2 regions of the Kitasatospora sp. NPDC001159 genome follow, and region 2 is predicted to be linked to the other one. Evidence: predicted binding sites of a transcription regulator. Region 2 holds the regulator's gene; the other holds the start of a gene.
What was found. The regulator HrcA, encoded in region 2, represses chaperone genes, less so after heat shock. The targets are predictions, from matches to a motif close to TTNGCACTCNGNNNNNCNGAGTGCNAA.
Positions count from the first base shown of each region.

Region 1: a site for HrcA is predicted at 5,291-5,317, ahead of groES (co-chaperone GroES). Genes of this name have one in related genera too.

Region 1 covers NZ_JBSFJV010000002.1:141,388-148,451, forward strand. Annotated here, with positions in the region: gene ACWC9T_RS02040 (response regulator transcription factor) at 331-942, opposite strand; gene ACWC9T_RS02045 (WhiB family transcriptional regulator) at 1,507-1,833, shown strand; gene ACWC9T_RS02050 (LysR family transcriptional regulator) at 1,931-2,929, opposite strand; gene groL (chaperonin GroEL) at 3,096-4,727, opposite strand; gene groES (co-chaperone GroES) at 4,844-5,149, opposite strand; gene ACWC9T_RS02065 (hypothetical protein) at 5,398-5,709, shown strand; gene ACWC9T_RS02070 (hypothetical protein) at 5,712-6,020, shown strand; gene ACWC9T_RS02075 (class I SAM-dependent methyltransferase) at 6,017-7,064, shown strand, end outside.
Region 2 covers NZ_JBSFJV010000050.1:35-7,098, reverse strand. Annotated here, with positions in the region: gene ACWC9T_RS24030 (AMP-dependent synthetase/ligase) at 1-218, shown strand, start outside; gene hemW (radical SAM family heme chaperone HemW) at 277-1,506, shown strand; gene ACWC9T_RS24020 (Uma2 family endonuclease) at 1,547-2,104, shown strand; gene ACWC9T_RS24015 (DUF3097 domain-containing protein) at 2,095-2,958, opposite strand; gene pspAB (PspA-associated protein PspAB) at 2,990-3,574, opposite strand; gene htpX (zinc metalloprotease HtpX) at 3,610-4,530, opposite strand; gene hrcA (heat-inducible transcriptional repressor HrcA) at 4,805-5,839, shown strand; gene dnaJ (molecular chaperone DnaJ) at 5,914-7,056, shown strand.

The DNA.
Region 1 (7,064 bases), on a different contig from region 2:
CCATGGTGCCTGGTCGATCGGGAAAACGCGGCACCGCGTCCGGAGTTGTGCACCGGAACGTTATGCGCTGCGGCACCGCGCGGCGTGCCGCGCATCACCGGCCCCTCCTGCACCGTGCCGCCTCCCGCCCCGCCGCCGTGAGTGGTCCCGCCCGTCGCGCCGTCCGCCGAGTGTCCTGCGGTTGCGTGGTTCGCCGCAGTGCCTGTCCGCTGGTCCCCGAGGTGCTCCACTCCTCCATGGTGCAACCTCGGGACCGTAACGTCACACGCCCGTGCGGCTCCCGCTCCGGAATCGATGACGGCGCGCCTGGGCCGGCGGCGCCGCCGGTGGTCAGCGGACCAGGCCCCAGCGGAAGCCCAGCGCCACCGCGTGCGCGCGGTCCGAGGCCCCGAGCTTCTTGAACAGCCGTCGGGCGTGGGTCTTGACGGTGTCCTCGGACAGGAACAGCTCGCGGCCGATCTCGGCGTTGCTGCGCCCGTGGCTCATGCCCTCCAGCACCTGGATCTCACGCGCCGTCAAGGTCGGCGCCGCGCCCATGTCGGGGCTGCGCAGCCGGCGCGGGGCGAGCCGCCAGGTCGGGTCAGCGAGGGCCTGGGTGACGGTGGCCCGCAGCTCGGCGCGCGAGGCGTCCTTGTGCAGGTACCCGCGAGCACCCGCGGCCACCGCCAGGGCGACACCGTCGAGGTCCTCGGCGACGGTGAGCATGATGATCCGGGCGCCCGGGTCGGCGGACAGCAGCCGCCGGACCGTCTCGACCCCGCCGAGGCCGGGCATCCGGACGTCCATCAGGACGAGATCGGACCGGTCGGCCACCCAGCGGCGAAGGACCTCCTCCCCGTTCGTCGCGGTGGTGACCCGGTCCACACCGGGTACGGTCGCGACGGCGCGGCGAAGCGCCTCGCGGGCGAGCGGGGAATCGTCGCAAACGAGAACGGAAGTCATGACCGTCGTCCTCCGCAGCTGATCCGCGTCACGTTGAGCCTCCTGGCTGGTACGAACCTCTCCGACACGGCCGATCGGCGACAGACTTCGTCCTGATCGCCCCGACTTGCCCGCGATCGTTCCCGACGTCCGGCGCCCGCTAACCGCCTCCGCACTTCCAACGACCGTCACTCGAATGAGTTACGGCCTTCGGGCCATCCCCACCACTGTACGTGGCCAACCCATTACCGATCAGCCGCATCGCGGTGCACACGCCGCACTTTTGCGCAGCTCGCGCGCGGTCGGCGTACGACCCGCACACCGGTGCGGCGTGTCGCGCGCCCGTCGGCCACCCGATTGCCGCACCCGCGCCCGCCGGAAGCCCTTGCCCACATTGCCCGTTTTTATAGCTTTCGTATGGTCATTGACTGTTGTGCCAGTGTGTGGGTGACTTGTCCATGGAGTTGCCTTAAGTCATATTTCCAGGTGTCCATACCAGTGCGGGACGCCCCGCCGGGCACCGCTCGGCAGCAGCCCGCCGAGCACGCCCGGCCGACGGCCGACCGCTTCCGAAGGGAATGAGCCATGGCAGATTTCTCCCGCCTCCCCGGTCCCAACGCGGACCTCTGGGACTGGCAGCTCTCGGCAGCCTGCCGTGGCGTGGACAGCTCGCTCTTCTTCCACCCCGAGGGCGAGCGCGGGGCGGCGCGCAGTTCGCGCGAGGCCAGCGCCAAGGAGGTCTGCATGCGCTGTCCCGTGATCGCCGAGTGTGCCGCGCACGCCCTGGCGGTCCGCGAACCGTACGGCGTCTGGGGCGGGATGACGGAGGACGAGCGCGAGGAGATGCTGGGCCGCTCGCGGCACCGCCTGGTAGAGGTTCCGCTGACCCCGCCGGCGGTCGCGCAGCGCTAGACCCACATCCACGACACGCCGTGAAGAAACGTTTCTTCGCGGCGCCTCAGGCTGCTCGCAGCCGCCACCCAACAGGCAGGAGCCCCGTCCCCGACCGTCAGCGGTCGGCGGCCGCGCCCGCCAGGCGCTCCAGCATCAGCGCGACGGCCGGCACCTCGGCCAGGTCCGGCAGGGTCAGCGCCACCACCTGGCGCACCGCCGGCACCCCGGAGGCCGTCCGCACCGGCACCGTCGACACGCCGTCAGGACGCACCGACTGCAGCGCCAGCCGGGGCAGCACCGCCACCCCCAGCCCGGCCGCCACCAGGCCGACCACCGCCGGGTAGTCGTCGGTCGCGAAGTCGATCCGGGGCTCGAAGCCCGCCCCGGCGCACAGCTCCACCAGGTGCCCCCGGCACTGCGGGCAGCCGGCGATCCACTGCTCCCCCGCCAGCTCGGCCAGCTCCACCGGCCCGCCCCGCCCGGCCAGCGGATGGGCGGCGGGCAGCAGGCCCACCAGCGGATCGTCCAGCAGCGGGGTGACCACCAGGTCGGACCAGTCGGTGCCGGCCGACAGCTGCTGCGCCTCCAGGTTCGCCTCGGCCCGCGCCTCGCGCGGGGTGCCGTGCGCGGCGACCGGCGGCGCGACGACGCCGTCGGACTGCGGGTAGCGGAAGGCCAGCGCGATCTCGCACTCCCCGCCGCGCAGCATCGCCAGCGATTCCGGCGGCTCCGCCTCGACCAGCGACACGCGCACCCCCGGATGGCTGTCCCGCAGCCGGGCGACGCCGGGCGGCACCAGGGTGGAACTCGCGGTCGGGAAGGACACCAGCCGCACCCGCCCGGCCCGCAGCCCGGCGATCGCGGCCACCTCCTCCTCGGCGGCGGAGAGCCCGGCCAGGATCCCGGTGGCATGCTTGAGCAGGACCCGCCCGGCCTCGCTGAGCTGCATGCCGCGGCCCGAACGCACCACCAGTGGGGTGTCGACCGACTTCTCCAGGGCCTTCATCTGCTGGCTGACGGCAGGCTGCGTACACCCCAGCTCGCGGGCGGCGGCGGAGAAGGAGCCGGTGCGGGCGACGGCACGCAGGACGCGCAGATGGCGGGCCTCGATCATGCCTCAGTTATAAGGCAATCTTTGCGTTCTGCAAAATTCCACTGATAGTTGAAGCCTGAAGAACGACTGCCGGGCGCATCCGCCCGGCAATGCCGGAGGCCCGGCCCGCCTCCCCGAGGGAGCGGACCGGGCCTCCGGTCAGGAGCTGCGGCTATCGCGCCGGGCCTCAGTGCGAGTGGCCGTGACCGTGCGAGTGGCCGTGACCGCTCTCGGCCTCCTCCTCCTTCTTCTCCACCACGAGGGTCTCGGTGGTGAGCAGCAGGGAGGCGATCGAGGCGGCGTTCTCCAGGGCGGAGCGGGTGACCTTGACCGGGTCGATGACGCCGGCCTTCACCAGGTCGCCGTACTCGCCGGTGGCGGCGTTGTAGCCCTGGCCGATCTCCAGCTCGGAGACCTTGGAGGTGATGACGTAGCCCTCCAGGCCGGCGTTCTGGGCGATCCAGCGCAGCGGCTCGTGCAGCGCCTTGCGGACCACGGCGACACCGGTGGCCTCGTCACCCGACAGGCCCAGGCCGTCGTTCAGCACCTTGGCGGCGTGGACCAGGGAGGCGCCACCACCGGCGACGATGCCCTCCTCGACCGCGGCGCGGGTCGCCGAGATGGCGTCCTCGAGACGGTGCTTGCGCTCCTTCAGCTCCACCTCGGTGGCGGCGCCGACCTTGATGACGCAGACGCCGCCGGCCAGCTTGGCCAGGCGCTCCTGCAGCTTCTCGCGGTCCCAGTCGGAGTCGGTCGCGGCGATCTCGCCCTTGATCTGCGCGACGCGGCCGGCCACGGCCTCGGCGTCACCGGCACCGTCGACGATCGTGGTCTCGTCCTTGGTGATGGTCACGCGGCGGGCGGTGCCCAGCACGTCCAGGCCGACCTGGTCGAGCTTGAGGCCGACCTCCTCGGAGATGACCTGGCCACCGGTCAGGACGGCCAGGTCGCCGAGGATCGCCTTGCGGCGGTCGCCGAAGCCCGGGGCCTTGACGGCGACGGCGTTGAAGGTGCCGCGGATCTTGTTCACGACCAGGGTCGACAGCGCTTCGCCGTCGACGTCCTCGGCGATGATCAGCAGCGGCTTGGAGGCACCGCCCTGCAGGATCTTCTCCAGCAGCGGCAGCAGCTCCTGGATGGAGGAGATCTTGCCCTGGTTGATCAGGATGTACGGGTCCTCCAGGACCGCCTCCTGCCGCTCCGCGTCGGTGACGAAGTACGGCGACAGGTAGCCCTTGTCGAACTGCATGCCCTCGGTGAAGTCCAGCTCCACGCCGAAGGTGTTCGACTCCTCGACGGTGATGACACCGTCCTTGCCGACCTTGTCGATCGCCTCGGCGATCAGCTCGCCGACCTGGGTGTCCTGGGCGGAGAGGGACGCGACGGCGGCGACGTCGTCCTTGCCCTCGATCTCGCGGGCCACCGAGAGCAGGTGCTCGGAGACGGCGGCGACGGCCTTGTCGATGCCCTTCTTCAGGGCGGCCGGGCCGGCACCGGCGGCGACGTTGCGCAGACCCTCGTTGACCAGGGCCTGGGCCAGCACGGTGGCGGTGGTGGTGCCGTCACCCGCGACGTCGTTGGTCTTGGTGGCGACCTCCTTGACGAGCTGCGCGCCAAGGTTCTCGTACGGGTCGTCCAGCTCGACCTCGCGGGCGATGGTGACACCGTCGTTGGTGATGGTCGGGGCGCCGAACTTCTTGTCGATGACGACGTTGCGGCCCTTGGGGCCGATGGTCACCTTGACGGTGTCGGCCAGCTTGTTGACACCGCGCTCCAGCGAGCGGCGGGCGTCCTCGTCGAACTGCAGGATCTTCGCCATGTTCCCTATTCCCTCGGGGCTGCGGCCGACCCACCGGCCGCCGAACAACGTGAACCAACAACCGCGCCCCGGGCCACTGTCACGAAGGACACGGATCCGGGGCGGGTCGGGACGTCTTACTTCTCGATGATCGCGAGGACGTCGCGGGCGGAGAGCACCAGGTACTCCTCGCCCTGGTACTTCACCTCGGTGCCGCCGTACTTCGAGTACAGGACGATGTCACCGACGGCGACATCGAGCGGCAGACGCTGGCCGTCCTCAAAGCGGCCCGGGCCGACGGCCAGGACGACGCCCTCCTGGGGCTTCTCCTTGGCGGTGTCCGGGATAACCAGGCCGGAGGCCGTGGTGGTCTCGGCGTCGAGCGGCTGGACCACGATGCGGTCCTCAAGCGGCTTGATGGCAACCTTGCTGCTGGTGGTCACGTCCGAGCTCCCCTTCGGAGATTACGGGGTTTTCTAACGGGTAGGGGCGAACTTGCGAGCCTGCCGTCGCGGGGGTCAGACACGCGTCTTCGCGTTAGCACTCCCCCAGTGGGGAGTGCCAAGGACGACCATAGGCCGGTGTTAGCACTCAGTCAACCAGAGTGCCAACGACGCGCCCTGAACCCTCGCGATACGGATGAGTAGCCGTACTCATGTGCGGGCGGCGCCCCCTCGGACAGACTCCTGCCATGACCGACACCCCGGTACGCATCGGCCCGTCCAACGCCAAGGACGCCGTGCTCGCGCTTCTGCTGCTGCCGCTGCTGACGGCCCTTCCGCTCATCGCCTTCTGGCTCGGCGGAGCGATCGCCGATTCCGCCGGCTCCGACCCGGGCGGCGTCATCGTGTTCGGCGCGCTCTCCGCGGTGGTCATCGGCTACGGAGTGCCCGTCACCGTCGTCCTGCGCGGCCACCGGAGCGGCTACGAGCTCCTGCCACTCGCCGCCGGGGTCGCGCCCTTCATGCTGCCCGTGCTGCTGTGCCTGGGGGTGTTCCGATAAGCGTGCCGCTGATCCGGGATCCCCTGCGACCGCGTGCCCACTGGCTGACGGACCTGCTGCTCGCCCTGGTCGTGGCCGTCGCGCTGGTTCCGGCGCTGATCGTCGGCGGCCTCGTGACCTTCCTGATCGTGATGTCACTGCACGCGTCCAGGCCGGTCGGCACCCTGATCCTCATCGCGGCCACGCTCCCGGTGCCCGCTTGGATCGTCCGGGCCAGTTGGCGGATCGGGTACCGGATCGTCCCGGTCGTCACCGGGGTGGCCCTGTCCGTCATCACGTTGTCGGTCCTACCCGGCGTCCACCTCCTCTGACCGGTCAGAATGGGCCCGTGGACACCGAGAACCTCCAGCCCCTGCTGACCCCCGAGGGTCAGGCCCTGCTCGCCGAGCTGCGCGAGTTCACGCCCCAGGAGGAGCTGGCGCTCGCCACCCGGCTGCGCCGGGAGCATCCGGCGGAGCTGGTGTCGGCGGCGTTCGGGCAGGCGCGGTTGCGGCAGCGGGCGCGGGCGAAGTTCGGGACGGACGCGGACCTGATGTACTTCACGCCCAACGGGGTCGAGCAGTCCACCCGGCGCAGTGTGGCCGAGTGGCGGGCCCGCCGGTTCGCCGAGCTGGGGGTACGGCGGCTGGCGGACCTGTGCTGCGGCATCGGCGGGGACGTGCTGGCTCTGGCCCGGGCCGGGATCGAGGTGCTGGCGGTGGACAAGGACCCGGCCGCCTGCGCCGCGACCGCGGCCAACGCCGCCGCTCTGGGCCTGTCCGAGCTGGTCGAGGTGCGCTGCGCGGACGTCGCCGAGGTGGACGTCACCGGCTACGACGCGGTGTTCACCGACCCTGCCCGCCGTACCTCGCGCGGCCGGGTGTTCGACCCCGAGGCGTACGCCCCGCCGCTGTCCTGGGCGATCGAGGCCGGGCGGCGGACCCCGATCGGCGCGCTGAAGGTGGCACCGGGCATCCCGCACGAGGCCGTCCCGGCGGACGCCGAGGCCGAGTGGGTCTCCGACCACGGGGACGTCAAGGAGGCGGTGCTCTGGTTCGGCACCAAGGCGGCCCGCCCGCACCGCGCCACCCTGCTGCCGCAGGGCGCCAGCCTGACCGGCGGCGACCTGCCCGACCCGCCGGCCGGACCGGTCGGGCGGTACCTGTACGAGCCGGACGGCGCGGTGATCCGGGCCCACCTGGTGGCCGAGGTGGCCGAGCAGGTCGGCGGCCGGCTGATCGACCCGAAGATCGCCTACCTGACCTCGGACGAGCTGGTCGCCACCCCGTACGCGCACGCCTTCGAGCTCACCGACGTGCTGCCCTTCCACATCAAGAAGCTGAAGGCGCTGCTGCGCGAGCGTCAGGCCGGCACGG
Region 2 (7,064 bases):
AGGAGCCGGCCGTGCGCGAGCTGATCGAGGGCTTCGTGAAGCGGGTCAACGCCGATCTGCAGCGCTGGCAGACGATCAAGAAGTTCCACCTGCTGCCGCGCGACCTCGACATCGAGCACGGCGAACTGACCCCGAGCCTGAAGATCAAGCGCCCGGTGGTCGAGCGGACCTACGCGGACGCGGTGGCCGCGATGTACGCGGGCGCCAACGAGGCCTGATCCGCTCCGCTCCCGTACGGCCCGCGTGTTCGGTCGGGCCGTACGGGACAATGGGGTCATGCCCTCCGCACTTCCCGACGGCGAACCGGTGCCGTCCGACGGTTCCCTGCCCGCGCACGCCCTCACCGGGCTGGGGCGGCGGCCGTTCGGCTTCTACCTGCACGTGCCGTACTGCGCCAGCCGCTGCGGCTACTGTGACTTCAACACCTACACCGCCACCGAGCTGCGCTCCTCCGGTGCGGTCGCCTCGCAGGAGACCTACGCGGACAACGTGGTCGCCGAGATCAGGCTGGCCCGGAAGGTGCTGGGGGAAGTGGACCTCCCGGTGCGGACCGTCTTCCTCGGCGGCGGCACCCCCACCCTGCTGCCCGCCCGCGACCTGGTGAAGATGCTCGCCGCGCTGCGCGAGGAGTTCGGGCTCGCCCCGGACGCCGAGGTCACCACCGAGGCCAACCCGGAGTCCGTCGACCCGGCGTACCTGGCCGAGCTGCGCGAGGGCGGCTACAACCGGATCTCCTTCGGCATGCAGAGCGCCCGCCCGCACGTCCTGCAGCTGCTCGACCGCCATCACACCCCGGGCCGCCCCGAGGCCTGCGTGGCCGAGGCCCGCGCGGCCGGCTTCGAGCACGTCAACCTCGACCTGATCTACGGCACCCCCGGAGAGTCCGACGACGACTGGCGGGCCTCCTTGGAGGCGGCGATCGGGGCCGGACCGGACCACGTGTCCGCGTACTCCCTGATCGTCGAGGAGGGCACCCGGCTGGCCGCCCGGGTCAAGCGCGGTGAACTGCCGATGATCGACGACGACGTGCACGCCGACCGCTACCTCATCGCCGAGCAGGCGCTCAGCGCGGCCGGCTACTCCTGGTACGAGGTCTCCAACTGGGCCACCACCCCCGAGGGCCGCTGCCGCCACAACGAGCTCTACTGGACCGGTGCCGACTGGTGGGGCGCCGGCCCCGGCGCCCACAGCCACATCGGCGGTGTCCGCTGGTGGAACGCCAAGCACCCCGCCGCCTACGCCCAGTCCCTCGCCGAGGGCCGCACCCCGGCGCTGGGCCGCGAACTCCTCGCCGACGAGGACCGCCGCGTCGAACGCATCCTCCTCGAACTGCGCCTGGTCGACGGCGTCCCCCTGGACCTGCTGACCGACACCGGCCGCAGGGCTGCTTCTGCAGCCCTCGCCAACGGCCTGCTCGCCCCCGAGCCCTACGAGCGGGGCCGCGCCGCCCTCACCCTCCAGGGGCGGCTGCTGGCGGACGCGGTCGTGCGTGACCTGGTGGACTGAGTGTCGTTAACGTGGTGTCAGCCGTCGGAGGGAGCGCGCAATGACCGCCATCGATGACCGGGTGACGGGGATCTTCGAGAACCTGGAGGTCCCGGAAGGCTTCAAGGCCGAGCTCATCAGGGGGGAAATCGTGATGATGGCCGGGCCGGACATGGTCCACAACATCATCGTCGAAGCCATTCGGGATCAGATCCCCCGGGCGGGGTGGCACCGCCTGACCACACAGGACATCGATCTTCCCGGATTGACGAGCGAGCCTCAGCCGGATCTGGTCGTGTTCGAGCGGGATGCCTTCGAGGGGCCAGGCCGCTTGATTCCCGCGCCCGTTCTCACTCTGGTGGTTGAGGTCGTCTCCAGGACCAGCGTCCTCCGTGACTACCAGACCAAACGGGAGCTGTACGCCGAGGGCGCGATTCCCGTGTATCTGATCGTCGACCCGATCAAGGCCGTCTGTGTGCTGCTGACCGAGCCGACCCGGTCGAGCGCCTCAGGGCTGCCGGACTACGTGTCCGCGCGGACCACCAAGTTCGGCGAGCCCATTCCGGTGGATCTGCTCGGCATCACGCTCGACACCTCGGAATTCCAGACCTACTCCTGACCCGGCAGGGCCGCGAAGTCGATCAATTCCTCCACCTTGCCCAGCAGCTCGGGCTCCAGGTCCTTGTAGCTGTTCACCTTCGACAGGATGCGCTTCCAGGCCGCCGGGGTGTCCACCGGCCAGCCGAGGCGGCGGCAGGTGCCCTCCTTCCAGTCCTCGCCGCGGGGGACGGCGGGCCAGGCGGGGATGCCGACGGAGGCGGGCTTCACGGCCTGCCAGATGTCGATGTAGGGGTGGCCGACGACCAGCACCGAGTCGCCGGTGACCTGGGAGGCGATGCGGTGTTCCTTGGTGCCGGGGAGCAGGTGGTCGACCAGGACGCCGAGGCGGCGGCCGGGGCCGGGGGCGAAGTCGGCGACGATGGCGGGGAGGTCGTCGATGCCGCGCAGGTACTCGACGACGACGCCCTCGATGCGCAGGTCGTCACCCCAGACCCGTTCGACCAGTTCGGCGTCGTGCCGGCCCTCGACGTAGATGCGGGACTCGCGGGCGACCCGGGCACGGGTGCCGGGGACGGCGATCGAGCCGGAGGCGGTGCGACCGGGAGCACGGGAGGGGGCCGGGCCGGTGGGGCGGACCAGGGTGACGGCCTTGCCCTCCAGCAGGAAGCCGCGCGGGACCAGGGGGAAGACCCGGTGCTTGCCGAAGCGGTCCTCCAGGGTGACGGTGAACCCCTCGGCAGTCTTCTCGCAGCGCACCACCGCCCCGCAGAAGCCGGTGGTCACCTCCTCGACCACCAGGTCCCGTTCGGCGGGCACCTCCGGGGCGGGCTGTCCCCCAGCCTGGCGGCCGGGAGGTGCCCCCAGCTTCTTCCACGGCGGGGTGAGGTCTGGTCCGTACTGGCGGCTGCGCATACGGGTGATCATAGGGATGGCGGACGGACCGTCAGAGCCCCGGCGCGCCCCAGACCGGGAACCAGCGGCTCAGGTCCTTCTCCAGCCGCAGGTCGTTCCCCAGCATCGCGTTGACCTGCAGCTCCAGCGGGCTGTTGCGCCGCTCGCCGCCGCCGGGCATCGGGGCGAAGGGGTAGAAGGTGCCACGCTTGTAGAGGTAGACCAGGGCCAGCGACTGGCCCTCCGGATTGCGGAAGCAGACCAGCGAGCAGAGCAGCTGCGGCCCGAAGCCGTTCGCCTCCAGCTCGCTGTTGACCGCGTGCAGGTCGTTCACCAGCTCCGGCAGCTCCTCGGGCCGGTGCCGGGTGAGCAGCCAGGAGTAGCCGTAGCCGTCCTTGGAGGCCTCCACCGGCACGCCGCCGCGCTCGGTGTCGGCGTCCAGCAGCGCCCGGACCTGCTGCTCGACCTGGACGAAGGCCGCGCCCTCCACGGCCGCGAAGCAGACCGAACCGAGCCCGGTGGGGGTGAACCCGGCCCCGGCCTCCAGGGTGAGCGCGGCGGACGGCACGCCGAACAGCTGGTCTAGGTCGGGCTTGACGGGCTTGGTGCGGCCGAACAGGGCGTCCAGGAATCCCACGGCGGTCCTTTCGGATCATTCGGATCAGGCGGTGATCAGCGGCCGAGCTGCTCGGAGATCTTCGCCAGCTGTGCCAGCCGCTTCTCCAGCGACGGGTGGGTGGAGAGCAGCTGCGAGGCGGTCTCCCGGGCGCTCAGCGCGGGGGCGAACCAGAAGGCGTTGTAGGGCTGGGACTTGCGCAGGTCCTCGGTGGGGATGGCCGCGATCTGTCCGGTCACCTTGGTCAGGGCCGAGGCCAGGGCGCTGGGCCGGCCGGTGAGCTGGGCTGCGGCCCGGTCGGCGGCCAGCTCGCGGTAGCGGGAGAGCAGCCGGGTGAGCAGGAAGCTGATCGCGTAGACGACCATCGACACCAGCGGGATGATCAGCGCCACGATGGCCGCGTTCTGGTCGTTGTTGTTGCGCCCGCCGCCCATGAACCCGCCGTACACGGCGATCCGGGTCATCGCCCCGGCGAGCACGCCGAGGAAGCCGGCGATGGTCATCACGGCGACGTCCCGGTGGGCGACGTGCGACAGCTCGTGCGCCAGGACGCCTTCCAGTTCCTCCGGTTCGAGCCGGCGCAGCAGGCCGGTGGTGACGCACACCACCGCGTTCTGCGGGTTGCGGCCGGTGGCGAAGGCGTTGGGCATGTCGTTGTCGGCGACCGCCACGCGGGGCTTGGGCATGTCGGCCAGGGCGCAGAGCCGGTCGATGGTGCCGTGCAGCTTGGGGTACTGCTCCTCGGTCACCTGGTGGGCGCCCATCGCCCGCTCGGTGATCTTGTCGCTGAACCAGAACTGGGCCACGAACAGCCCGCCGGAGATCAGCAGGATCAGCGGCCAGGCCCCGCGCAGCAGCGCGATCAGCAGGCCCGTGAAACCGACGTACAGCAGCCCGATCACGAACATCGTCGCGACCATGCGGCCGGTCAGGCCGCGGTCGGGCGCGAAACGGGTGTGCTGGCCCGAGCTCGACATCGCTTGCTCCTCCATTCGCCGTCGCTTTCGATGCTGCCACCCGGACGGCCCCCGAGCACCATCCCGTGCACGGGGAGTGTCGCGGCCCCCCACCTCGAACTGCGGGCAGGATCACCCCGGGCGGGCCGTTCCTGCGAAAGGACCCGGGCCTTACACTGGCAGGTACGGTTTTGGCACTCGTGTGCGCAGAGTGCCAGGGTCGGGGTCCTTCCCCGGAGCGGCCCGCAGCATCACAGACAGACGGACAACGTGCGAAGACGGAGGTGCGTGCCCCATGGCCGGTGAGGTCCGCCAACTGGACGACCGCAAGCTCGCCGTTCTGCGTGCCATCGTCCAGGACTACGTGGGCACCGAGGAGCCGGTCGGCTCCAAGGCCCTGGTGGACCGGCACAACCTCGGGGTCTCCCCGGCCACCGTGCGCAACGACATGGCGGCGCTGGAGGAGGAGGGGTACATCCACCAGCCGCACACCAGCGCGGGGCGCATCCCCACCGACAAGGGCTACCGGCTGTTCGTCGACAAGCTGGCCGAGGTCAAGCCGATGAGCGCTCCGGAGCGCCGGGCGATCCGGCACTTCCTGGACGGCGCCGTCGACCTGGACGACGTGGTCGCCCGCACGGTGCGGCTGCTCGCCCAGCTGACCCGGCAGGTTGCCGTGGTCCAGTACCCCTCGCTGACCCGTTCCACCGTCCGGCACATCGAGCTGGTGGCGCTGGCGCCGGCCAAGGTGATGCTGGTCCTGATCACCAACACCGGCAGGGTCGAGCAGCGGATGGTCGACTGCCCGGGCACGGTCGGCGAGACGGTCCTGGCCGACCTGCGCGCGCGGATCAACGCGCGGGCGGCCGGCCAGCGGCTGCCGGACGTCCCGGGCCTGCTGGAGGAGCTTCCGGCCGCCTTCGAGCAGATCGACCGGCCGACCGTCAGCACGGTCCTGGCGACCCTGTTCGAGGCGCTGGCCGAGCAGAACGAGGAGCGGATCATGCTGGCCGGCACGGCCAACCTGACCCGTTTGGGGCACGACTTCCCGCTCACCATCCAGCCGGTGCTGGAGGCCCTGGAGGAGCAGGTCGTCCTGCTCCGCCTCCTGGGTGAGACCACGGACGCCGCGATGACGGTCCGAATCGGGCGGGAGAACGCGTACGAAGGGCTGAATTCCACTTCGGTGGTGTCAGTCGGCTACGGTTCGGGCGACGAGAGCGTGGCCAAACTGGGTGTGATCGGTCCGACCCGGATGGACTACCCGGGCACAATGGGGGCGGTGCGAGCAGTGGCACGGTACGTGGGTCAGATCCTGGCCGAGTCGTAGCAAGCAGACCGCTGTCACAGAGGTGACAGCGGTGTCCAGTCGCACTACTACAGGCGGAACAAGCGGAGCATTTGGTGGCCACGGACTACTACGCGGTACTCGGCGTCCGACGGGATGCGGGGCAGGACGAGATCAAGAAGGCGTTCCGGCGCCTGGCACGCGAACTGCACCCGGACGTCAACCCGGACCCGAAGACGCAGGAGCGGTTCAAGGAGATCAACGCCGCCTACGAGGTGCTCTCCGACCCGCAGAAGCGCCAGGTCTACGACCTCGGCGGCGACCCGCTGTCGCCGGGCGGCGGCGGTGGCGCGGGCGGCTTCGGCGCCGGCGCGGCGGGCTTCGGCTTCTCCGACATCATGGACGCCTTCTTCGGCGCCGCGGCCGGCCAGCGCGGCCCGCGCTCGCGCACCCGCCGCGGCCAGGACGCCATGATCCGGCTGGAGATCACCCTGGAGGAGGCCGCCTTCGGCACCACCAAGGAACTCCAGGTCGACACCGCCGTCACCTGCACCACCTGCAACGGCGAGGGCGCGGCCCCCGGTACCTCCGCGCAGACCTGCGACATGTGCCGCGGCAAGGGCGAGGTCTCCCAGGTCACCCGCTCCTTCCTGGGGCAGGTCATGACCTCCCGCCCCTGTCCGCAGTGCCAGGGCTTCGGCACCGTCGTGCCGACCCCGTGCCCGGAGTGCGCCGGTGACGGCCGGGTCCGCGCCCGCCGCACCCTGACGGTCAAGATCCCGGCCGGTGTCGACAACGGCACCCGGATCCAGCTGGCCGGCGAGGGCGAGGTCGGCCCCGGCGGCGGCCCGGCCGGCGACCTGTACGTCGAGATCGCCGAGACCACCCACACCGTCTTCCAGCGGCGCGGGGACGACCTGCACTGCACCGTCACCATCCCGATGACGGCCGCCGCGCTCGGCACCCAGGTGCCGCTGCAGACCCTGGACGGACTGGAGGAGGTCGACATCCGGCCCGGCACCCAGTCCGGTCAGTCGATCCCGCTGCACGGCCGGGGCATCACCCACCTGCGCGGGGGCGGCCGGGGCGACCTGATAGTGCATGTCGAGGTGCAGACGCCCACCAAGCTCGACCCCGAGCAGGAGGAACTGCTGCGCCGGCTCTCCATCCTGCGCGGTGAGGAGCGCCCGTCCGGCCAGTTCGCGCCGGGCCAGCAGGGCCTGTTCTCGCGACTGAAGGACGCCTTCAACGGCCGGTAGGCCGTCCG